One region of the Polaromonas sp. P3_A5 genome, then DNA from elsewhere that is predicted to be linked to it. Evidence: riboswitches for the same ligand, from Rfam matches in the RefSeq annotation. Region 1 holds a riboswitch; the other holds the start of a gene.
What was found. Region 1 has a riboswitch for S-adenosylhomocysteine ahead of ahcY (adenosylhomocysteinase). Riboswitches for the same ligand answer to the same signal wherever they lie in the genome.
Positions count from the first base shown of each region.

Region 2: linked by a shared signal. The riboswitch ahead of metH (methionine synthase) and the one ahead of ahcY (adenosylhomocysteinase) in region 1 are both predicted to bind S-adenosylhomocysteine.

Region 1 is NZ_JBFUGF010000002.1:224,612-229,971, reverse strand. Features, by position in the region: gene AC1DU8_RS18565 (HAD-IIB family hydrolase) at 1-820, opposite strand, end outside; gene AC1DU8_RS18560 (DUF3592 domain-containing protein) at 817-1,248, opposite strand; S-adenosyl-L-homocysteine riboswitch at 1,700-1,772, shown strand; gene ahcY (adenosylhomocysteinase) at 1,876-3,306, shown strand; gene AC1DU8_RS18550 (TlyA family RNA methyltransferase) at 3,467-4,501, shown strand; gene metF (methylenetetrahydrofolate reductase [NAD(P)H]) at 4,510-5,346, shown strand; gene AC1DU8_RS18540 (septal ring lytic transglycosylase RlpA family protein) at 5,358-5,360, shown strand, end outside.
Region 2 is NZ_JBFUGF010000003.1:104,414-109,773, forward strand. Features, by position in the region: gene AC1DU8_RS19980 (glycine zipper 2TM domain-containing protein) at 1-37, opposite strand, end outside; gene metH (methionine synthase) at 251-3,070, opposite strand; S-adenosyl-L-homocysteine riboswitch at 3,086-3,182, opposite strand; gene AC1DU8_RS19990 (Crp/Fnr family transcriptional regulator) at 3,276-3,884, shown strand; gene AC1DU8_RS19995 (Bug family tripartite tricarboxylate transporter substrate binding protein) at 3,946-4,929, opposite strand; gene AC1DU8_RS20000 (homocysteine S-methyltransferase family protein) at 5,175-5,360, opposite strand, start outside.

The DNA of each region.
Region 1 (5,360 bases):
AATCCAGTAAAGCGCGGACTACTTCAGTGAAGCCCGCGCCGCGCTCACCCCGCGTGACATAACGCGGCAGGTGCGCCAGCTGCGGCACAAAGCGCGCGATGTTGGCAACGCCCACGCTGTTGGCAAAGGTCTTGAACATTAATTGGTCGTTGGTCGAATCGCCCACATAGACCCATTGGTCCATCTCGGCGTCCAGGTCGCTCTGCCAGAGCTGCCGGACTATCCAGCGCGCGCCTTCGAGCTTGTTGTGGCTGCCATACCAGCCGTTGATGTGGATGCTGCTGACGGTGGCGTGCATGCCCTCGCTTTTCATCATTGCCACCACTGCGGCGATTTGCGCGTCGCTCAGTTGCACAAACTCACTGTGATCGATGGCGATGTCGGTTTCACGGCCCGGCGAGTCGGTGGCGCGGGTGATGCCCGGCATCTCGCGCTCGATGCGCGCCAGCACGGCCTGCATGCGGGCGAAGTTGGCAGCGCGTGTCGCGGAATCCTGTTGGTATATTTTTGATAGCTGATTGCGCAAGGCTGGTGCGGCTTGCGGGGCTTTTTTGTCTAAAACCTGCGCCGGCAGCAGCGCCACCGCACCGTTCTCCGCCACGATGGCATCGACCGGCCAGCTTGCCGCGAAGGGCTCACTCCAGCCTACGGGCCGCCCGGTGATGGCTACCACCTTGAGCCCGGCGGCATTCAACGCACCCAAAGCCTCCAGCGCATCGGCGGTGATCGCTCCCTCGGTGGTCAGTGTGTCGTCGATGTCGGTGAAGACGCCGGTGATCTGTGCGCGCTCGGTGAGCGCCCAGGATGTGAGGTCCTTCATCGTTGCTTTCTCAGTATCTCGATGCCCATCAGAACGGCAATGCCTGTGATCAACAAGCCCGCGATCCCCTGGATCCAATCGTTGAACCACAGTTCCCCGGGCTCGAGCACCGCTTCGGAGGCATTTTCGGGATCGTAGCGCACGGCCACCGTGTCGCCTTTCTTGAACGCAGCCTCGAATAGCTCGGACTCTTCCTTCGAAAGGCAGCTGTCCGCCGCGCGCACACGTTGGCCGGTGAAGGTTCGGCCCTGCACCTTGTAGCTATAGGTGGCAAGCTGCTCATAGCAACTGGCTCGCTTGTCGGACGTGGCCTTCACGCTGGACGAAAGTATTTGCGCGCTGCCTGTTTCCCAATCGAGGGTTTGCAAGGCCCGGTATGCCTTTGATGCGAAGCTGGCGCTCATTCCCGCACCCATGATCAGGAACAAGGCACAGTAGACGGGCGCCAGACGGGGGTACATCAGGCCGCCCCGAAACCTGGATGCCCTACGGAAGAGGGGCGAAAGTGGCGGGCTGCGGACTCTTGCATGGTGAAATTCTCGCATGGTGTGGGCCCCCACGGTCGCTCACTGCGTGTAGCTCCCTGCCCCCTCGAGGGGGCCGCCCGCCTGCGGCCCGGCAAAGCCGAAAAATTGGCACACCCCTATCGGGCTCACTGTGTGTAGCCCTTTTCCCCTTGCAGGGGACTGAGCCTGCGGCCCGGCAAAGCCGGTTCCGCGGCCCATGCGGGTTGAAGCGCTCTTTGGGCGCGATCGGTGATGGCGTATTTCACCAGCGGGGGCCGAGGGTCCGGCTTCGCCGGCCCCAGGCGCCGCCCCCTTGAGGGGGGAGCAGGCTACACGAAGTGAGCCTGAACGGGGGAGTTCGGTATAATCGTGGCTTCCTGAGGAGCGTTGCAAGCCACACCATGTGGACCAGGCTCAGGACTTCATTGCAACCACGCTCACCCGCAAGTGCTCTCTCAAGCCGGGTGAATGACTGAATTCCCCCGCTGTTTCGAAAGCGCCTTGCCCGTGGCGATTTTGCCCAGTTGACGTTTGAATTTGGAGAACCGTATGAGCGCCGTCCTGAAACCTTCCACCGACTACACCATTGCCGATATTTCGCTTGCCGCCTGGGGCCGCAAGGAACTGAACATCGCGCAAACCGAAATGCCTGGCCTGATGGCCATCCGCGAAGAATTCGCGAAGGCGCAGCCGCTGAAGGGCGCGCGCATCACCGGTTCGCTGCACATGACGATCCAGACCGGCGTGCTGATCGAAACCCTGCAAGCCCTGGGCGCTGAAGTGCGCTGGGCTTCGTGCAATATTTTCTCGACACAAGACCACGCCGCCGCCGCGATCGCCGCCGCCGGCACGCCGGTGTTCGCCATCAAGGGCGAAACCCTGGCCGATTACTGGGACTACACCCACAAGATCTTCGAATTCAGCGGCGCCAAGGGCACGCCTGAAGAAGGTCCCAACATGATCCTGGACGACGGCGGCGACGCGACGCTGCTGATGCACCTGGGCACCAAGGCCGAAAAAGACGCGAGCCTCATTTCCAAGCCCGGCAGCGAAGAAGAAATCTGCCTGTTCAATTCGATCAAGGCCAAGCTGGCGCAAGACCCGACCTGGTACAGCCGCCGCCTGAAAAACATCATCGGCGTGACTGAAGAAACCACCACCGGCGTGTTGCGTTTGAATGAAATGTCGGCCAAGGGCACGCTGGCCTTGCGCGCCATCAACGTGAACGATTCCGTCACCAAGAGCAAGTTCGACAACCTGTACGGCTGCCGCGAATCCCTGGTTGACGCGATCAAGCGCGCCACCGACGTGATGGTCGCCGGCAAGGTCGCACTCGTGGCCGGTTACGGCGACGTGGGCAAGGGCTCCGCACAAGCCTTGCGCGCACTGAGCGCCCAGGTGTGGGTGACCGAGATCGACCCCATCAACGCCCTGCAGGCCGCGATGGAAGGTTACAAGGTCGTGACCATGGAATACGCTGCCGACAAGGCTGACATTTTTGTGTCCGCCACCGGCAACAAGAACGTCATCACTTATGAGCACATGGCGAAGATGAAAGACCAGGCCATCGTCTGCAACATCGGCCATTTCGACAACGAGATCGACGTCGCATCGCTCGAAAAATGCACCTGGGAAGAGATCAAGCCGCAAGTCGACCACGTGATCTTCCCGGACGGCAAGCGCATCATCCTGCTGGCCAAGGGCCGCCTCGTGAACCTGGGTTGCGGCACCGGCCACCCGAGCTTCGTGATGTCGTCGAGCTTTGCGAACCAGACCATCGCGCAGATCGAGCTCTTCACCAAGAAAGATGCGTACGAAGTGGGCAAGGTTTATGTGTTGCCCAAGCATCTTGACGAAAAGGTTGCCCGTTTGCACCTGAAGAAGGTTGGCGCTGTGCTGACTGAACTGAGCGACGAGCAGGCTGCGTACATCGGTGTCTCTAAAGCCGGCCCGTACAAGGCCAACACCTATCGCTACTGATTTTTCCTGGCTACTGCGCGACCCGATAGCGGCGTTGCGGGTCCCGATCAGGCAATCCTCATGCACCTCAAGTGCATTCCGGTTGCCTGGCGCCCGCGCCTTGCTCTCGGGCCGCTCGCTACGCCCTTAAGGCTGTTGCTGGAATACCGGAAGACACTACATGCGCGCTGACCTATTCCTCGTCGAACACGGCCATGCCGCCACCCGCTCGCAGGCCCAGCGCCTGATCGCTTCGGGGGTGCAGTGGCGTCCTGAAGCCGACGCTGCCTGGAAGAAGGTCGCCAAGAACGGCGACGAGATTCCGCCCGGCGCTGAGCTGCAGTTGCTGGACACCACCGAAGCCAAGTACATCTCGCGCGGCGGGCTCAAGCTCGAAGGCGCGCTGAAAGCTACCGGCCTGAAGGTGGATGGCTTGCGCTGCCTTGACGTGGGCCAGTCCACCGGCGGCTTTACCGACTGCCTGCTGCAGCACGGCGCCATGCAGGTGGTGGGCGTCGATGTGGGCCATGGCCAGCTGCACGCCAGCCTGCGTGAAGACCCGCGTGTGGTTTGCGTCGAGGGTCTGAATGCCCGTTCCATGACCGCCGCCGACCTGGTGGCCGGCCATGCAGGCGACAGCGGCGACATGGATTTTCCGGATGACTTCGATGGCGATGGGGATGACGCCGACCTGGACGAAGCGAGCCTGGCCGCAGAAGCCAACTTCGACTTCCTGACGGGTGATTTGTCCTTCATCTCGCTCACGCTGGTGTTGCCCGCCGTGGTTCGCCTGCTCAAGCCCGGCGGCGACCTGCTCATGCTGGTCAAGCCGCAGTTTGAATTGCAGCCCGGCCAGATCGGCAAGGGTGGCATTGTGCGTGACCCGGCGCATTTCGAGTTTGTCGAAAAGCGCTTGCGCGATGCCTGCGCATCGCTGGGGCTGGAAGTGAAAGCCTGGCTGGCGTCGCCGATTGAAGGCGGCGACGGCAACCGCGAATTTTTTATCCAGGCTGTCAAGGGCCAGGACGTGGCGGGCGAAGACCAGCCGCTGCCGGCCGCACCGCAGCGCAAGATTGCCAAGCGCGTGCCACGCAGCGAAATGCGCGCCTCCCGCGCGCCGCACGAAGACTCCGAACTTGCGCATGCCGGCCAGCCTGGCCCTGCGCGTGGCAAGCGGCGTGACAGCAAAACCGACACGACAAATAACGACGAGTGAGATCCGTGATGAGCCTGAATCTTCCCCTCAGTTTTGAATTCTTCCCGCCCAAGACACCTGAAGGCGCCGAGAAGCTGCGTGTGGCGCGCCAGGCGCTCTATGCGCACAAGCCCGAGTTTTGCTCGGTGACGTTTGGCGCGGGTGGTTCCACGCAAGACGGCACTTTCGGCACGGTGAACGAAATCCTGGCCGAAGGCGTGGCGGCGGCCTGCCATTTCTCGTGCGTGGGCGCCACCAAGGCCACGGTGCGCCAGCAGCTCACCACCTTGCAAATCATGGGTGTGAAACGCCTGGTCGCCCTGCGCGGTGACCTGCCCAGCGGCTACGGCGCGGGCGGTGAGTTCCACTACGCCAGCGACCTGGTGGCCTTCATCCGCGCTGAAACCGGCGACACTTTCCACATCGAAGTGGCCGCTTACCCGGAAATCCATCCCCAGGCCAGATCGGCCGATGCCGACTTGCAGGCCTTTGTGCAAAAGGTCAAGGCCGGCGCCAACTCGGCCATCACACAGTATTTTTTCAACGCCGACGCCTACTACCGTTTTGTCGACGACGCGCAGGCTCTGGGTGTGGACGTGCCCATCGTGCCCGGCATCATGCCCATCACCAGCTCTACGCAACTCATGCGCTTTTCCGATGCCTGCGGCGCCGAGATTCCGCGCTGGATCCGCCTGCGCCTGCAGGGCTTTGGCGACGACACCGCGTCCATCAAGAGCTTCGGCCTGGACGTAATCACCGGCCTGTGCGAGCAGCTCTACGCCGCAGGCGTGCCCGGCATTCATTTCTACACGATGAACCAGGCCGCAGCGACGACCGAAATCATCGGGCGACTGCAGCGCGCCTGAGGCTACACGCCATG
Region 2 (5,360 bases), on a different contig from region 1:
GCTGGCCCGGCTGAAGAGTTTCGGTGGATGTGTTCATGGCAATTCCCTCTGGTGAAATCAATCGGTCCCGTGGCGGGAGTTCATCTATGGTTGTTCAACGTTTCCCATGCCGCGAAGGTAAACACGCTTTGGCAGGCGGCTGTGTATTTATGTAAACGCAGGTTATTTTCCGGCAAAGTCGCCGTAAACGCGAATTGCAACGGCAGCCCTGAAAACTGTTCACGGTTTGCACCGCACCGTGAACGGCTTTTCAGAGATTCGGTGCCAGCAGGCGCTGCAACTCGCCGGCCTTCAGGCCGCGCCGCTTGGCCAGGTCCTGCAGCTGGTCGTCGCCGATCTTGCCGACGTTGAAGTAGGCGCTTTGCGGGTGGCTCAGATAAAAGCCGCTCACACTGGCCGCCGGTGTCATGGCCAGGCTTTCGGTCAGCGCCATGCCGACCTCTTCGGCCTTGAGCAACTCGAACATTTCTTTCTTGACGCTGTGGTCCGGGCAGGCCGGATAACCTGGCGCCGGGCGTATGCCCTGGTATTTTTCGGCGATCAAGGCTTCGCTGTCCAGTGACTCGGCCGGCACATAGCCCCACAAATCCTTGCGTACGCGCTGGTGCAGGCTTTCGGCAAACGCTTCGGCCAGGCGGTCAGCCAGCGCCTTGAGCATGATGGACGAATAATCGTCGTGGTCATCCAGGAAGTACTTTTCCTTTTTCTCGGCGCCAATGCCTGCCGTGACGGCAAAAAGACCGATGTAGTCCGGAATTTTTGAGATGTTTTTGCCCGCAGCGCCCGCATATTCAGCGCGAGCAGCTATCAATTCAGGAGCAAGTACCTTGGGTGCGACAAAATCAGCCAGGCAACGGCTGGGGCGCATCACGCCGTCAATTGCGGTTTTTTCGGTTTGCTGGCGCAGGCCGTACCAGGTCATGGCCACTTCGCTGCGCGACTCGTCGGTGTAGATCTCGATGTCGTCGCCCACGCTGTTGGCGGGGTACAGCGCCATCACGCCGTTGGCGGTGAGCCAGCGGCCTTCGATCAGGCGCTTGAGCATGCGCTGCGCGTCGGCGTACACGCGCACAGCCTCGGTGCCCACCACCTCGTCTTTCAAAATGGCCGGGAAGGCTCCGGCCAGGTCCCAGGTCTGGAAGAAAGGACCCCAGTCGATGTACTGGGCCAGCTCCGACAGGTCGAAGTTCTTGAACACGCGGCGGCCAATGAACTTGGGCACGGGCGGTGTGTAGTGGGCCCAGTCCATTGACGTGGGATTGGCGCGGGCCTTGGCCAGCGGCCACATCGGTACCTGCTTTTTGTTGGCGTGCTGGGTGCGCACCTTGTCGTAGTCGGTATACAGCTCTTCGATGTATCTGGCGGCCTGGTCGGACAGCAGGCTTTGCGCCACGCTCACGCTTCGTGACGCATCGGGCACATACACCACCGGGCCTTCGTAGTGCGGGGAGATCTTGACGGCCGTGTGCACGCGGCTGGTGGTGGCGCCGCCTATCAGCAGCGGAATCTTCTTGATGCGGAAATGATCGTCCTTTTGCATCTCGGCGGCCACATACTGCATTTCTTCCAGGCTGGGGGTGATGAGACCCGACAGCCCGACGATGTCGGCGCCTTCAACCTTGGCGCGCGCCAATATTTCATGGCAGGGCACCATCACGCCCATGTTGACGACTTCAAAGTTGTTGCACTGCAAGACCACCGTCACGATGTTCTTGCCAATGTCGTGCACATCACCCTTGACCGTGGCGATGATGATCTTGCCTTTGGTCTTGACGTCACCGCCGGCGGCTTCGAGCAGCAGCTTTTCGGCTTCGATGTAGGGCAGCAGGTGCGCCACGGCCTGCTTCATCACACGGGCGCTTTTGACGACCTGGGGCAAAAACATCTTGCCCTGGCCGAACAGGTCACCGACGATGTTCATGCCGTCCATCAGCGGGCCTTCGATGACGTGCAGCGGCCGGCCGCCCTCCGCAAGGATCTCCTGGTAGACCTCTTCGGTGTCAGTCACGATGTGCTCGTTCATGCCGTGGACCAGCGCATGCGACAGGCGCTGGCGCACCGGCAGGGCACGCCATTCATTCTTCTTGCTGTCGTCCTTGGCGCCGCTCCTGGCAGTCTCGGCCACTTCAATCAGGCGTTCGCTGGGCGTGAGCTCAGGCTCGCCCGGCTTGTAGACCGGTGTGCGGTTGAGCACCACGTCTTCGACGCGCTCGCGCAGCACAGGGTCCAGGTCGTCGTACACGCCGACCATGCCGGCGTTGACGATGCCCATGTCCATGCCCGCCTGGATCGCGTGGTACAGGAACACGGTGTGGATGGCTTCACGCACCGGGTCGTTGCCGCGAAAGCTGAAGGACACGTTGGACACGCCGCCAGAGACCTTGGCGCCCGGCAGGTTCTGCTTGATCCAGCGCGTGGCGTTGATGAAATCGACCGCGTAGTTGTTGTGCTCTTCGATGCCGGTGGCGATCGCGAAAATGTTCGGGTCGAAGATGATGTCTTCGGGCGGAAAGTCCAGCTCGTCGACCAGCACGCGGTAGGCGCGCTCGCAGATTTCGACTTTGCGCTCATAGGTGTCGGCCTGGCCTTTTTCATCAAAAGCCATCACCACCGCTGCCGCGCCGTAGCGCTTGAGCAGCTTGGCCTGCTGCCTGAAGGGCTCCAGACCCTCTTTCATCGAGATCGAGTTGACGATTCCCTTGCCCTGGATGCAGCGCAGGCCGGCTTCGATGACGCTCCACTTGGAGCTGTCGATCATGATGGGCACACGCGCGATGTCGGGCTCACTGGCGATCAGGTTCAGGAAGCGCACCATGGCGGCCTGGCTGTCCAGCATGGCCTCGTCCATGTTGATATCGATGATCTGGGCGCCGTTTTCGACCTGCTGGCGGGCCACGGCCAGCGCCTGCTCGTATTCACCGTTGAGGATCATGCGGGCGAAGGCCTTGGAGCCGGTGACGTTGGTGCGTTCGCCAATATTGACAAACAGCGTGCCCGCGCCGATGGCGACCGGCTCCAGGCCGGACAGCTTCATGGGGGGAACATTGGGCAAAGATTCAGTTTCAGACACGGACTCACCTTGAGGCAAAGGTGAGCGTCGTTGCCGCAGGGGCCGCCGGAAGCCGCCGCCTGTAACCCAAGCCTGACGAACGCTTGTGTTCGCTGCAACGCTCCTTGGGTTACCATCATTTTAAGGGCTGAACGCCGCCCGCGCCATATCCTTGCACCAATGGCAAGAGATACCAACAAAAGTCCAGGGGATAGCCGGAGCCACCATGTTTGAAAACCTGTTCGGCAGAAAACAGCGGGGAACGCCCGATGCGCCCGAGTCCATGCGTCCCAAAGACCGCATGCGGGCCATTGAGGGCTCCAGCACGGCCGAGCTTGCCGCCAGGCTGCTGATTGCACCAACCGCCCTGATGCAGCTCACGCCCGAAGAGGCTTTCACTGTCGTCAGCTACATGACGCCGCGCAGGATTTCCGAGGGAACGACCTTCATCCGCGAAGGCGACAAGAGCGATACCGGTTATATGGTGCTGCTGCTCGAAGGCGAAGTCACTGTCGAAAGCATTGTGGTCAGCCGCCGCACGCCGGTCACCATCACGGTGCTGGGCCCCGGCAGCCTGATCGGCGAAATGGGCCTGGTCGACGGCCAGGCGCGGCTGGCGTCATGCACTGCCAGCAGCGACGTGAGCTGCGCCGTGCTGTCGCGCGCAGCGCTTGAAAAAATGGGGGAAGAGCAACCGGTGACTGCGGCCAAACTGATGTTTGCCGTTTCGCTGCGCATCGCCGAACGGCTGCGCGACACCAGCGAAAAACTCAAGATGTACAGCCAGCTGGTACAAGCCATGCAGCAGGAAATCGACCGGCTGATGCCGGGCTGATTTCCGTCTGGCAGAAAAGCGGGGAAGGCGCCAGGCTAGCCGCCCTTTCCGCCCTTTCGATTTAGTCGAGCTTGATTTTGGCGACCTTGATCAGGCGTCCATAATCGGCGTGCTCTTTCATCACCATGTAGGCAAAGTCGGCAGAGCTCATGGGGCTGGGGGTCGCGCTCATGCGTGCAAACTTTTCTGCGGTATCGGGCGTGTTGAGCGCGTCGGCGAATGCCCTCTGCAGCTGGTCTGCCGTGGCTTTGGGGAGGTTGGCCGGGCCAAAGATGCCGAACCAGGTGCTGATGTGAAAGCCGGGCAACACGTCATTGATGGTCGGAATTTCCGTGAAGCTGCTGGAGCGGTTGATGGTGGTCACGCCAAAAGCGACCAGCTTGCCCGACTTGATGTTGGCGCTGGCAGAGGCCAGGTTGTCGAACATCAGGTCGGTCTGGCCGGACAGCAGGCCAGCCTGCGCCTGGGCCGAGCCGCTGGAAGGCAGGTGCACCACGCTGATCTTGGCCAGGCTTTTAAACAGCTCGCCCGCGAGGTGGCCGGCGCTTCCATTGCCGCCGGAGGCATAGTTCAGCCGGCCGGGATTCTTGCGTGCGTAGGCAATCAGGTCCTTGGTGTCCTTGATTTTCAGCCGCCTGGCCGTCTCGGCATTCATGACCAGCACGTTCGGCACCCGCGCCACCAACGTGATGGGCGTGAAGTCCTTCAATGCGTCGTAGGGCATGTTTGGGTAGAGCCATGGGTTGATGGCATGGGTGGCCACCGCCCCCATCACCAGCGTATGGCCGTCTGCAGGTGCCTTGGCGACGAGGGCCGCACCCACGTTTCCGCCGGACCCCGGCCGGTTGTCAACCGTGACTTCGGTTTTGAGCAGGGGACGCAGCTTCTCGGCCAGGATGCGCGCAGCGTTGTCCAGCGGGCCGCCGGCTGGATAGGGCACGACGATCGTCACCGGTTTTTGGGGCGACAGTTGTGCATGGCCTGCGAAAGCCGTCATCGCCAACGTGAATGCCGCTGCGGCCTTGATGAATAAACCCACCTTCATGATTTCCTTGGTTGTGTTGTGTTGCGTTGTTTTGCCGAACCATCAACGCTGCAGGGCGCAGCGCCGGAGAATGAAAACAGGGTTCGGCAAAGGGGCCTGACTATAGCCGCGAAATATGACTTTTCGGGACATCGCCGGGCACGTCATCTCATATGTATACTTATTAAGTACACACGCATCAGAGAACCGGCTTTTTCGGCCACCCGACGGGCATCACCCGGAAGTGATGCGGGGCAGCGCTGGCCTCAGGCGGCCTCTTTGTAGAAGGCACCGCGCTGCAAGGAGCGGCTGGCAACCGGCGCAACCGCATGGGCGATGGCACCTATGTGATCCGGCGTGGTGCCGCAGCAGCCGCCCACGATGTTGACAAGGCCTTCCTCGGCAAACTCGCGCAGCAGGCGGGACGTCACGTCGGGCGTTTCGTCAAAGCC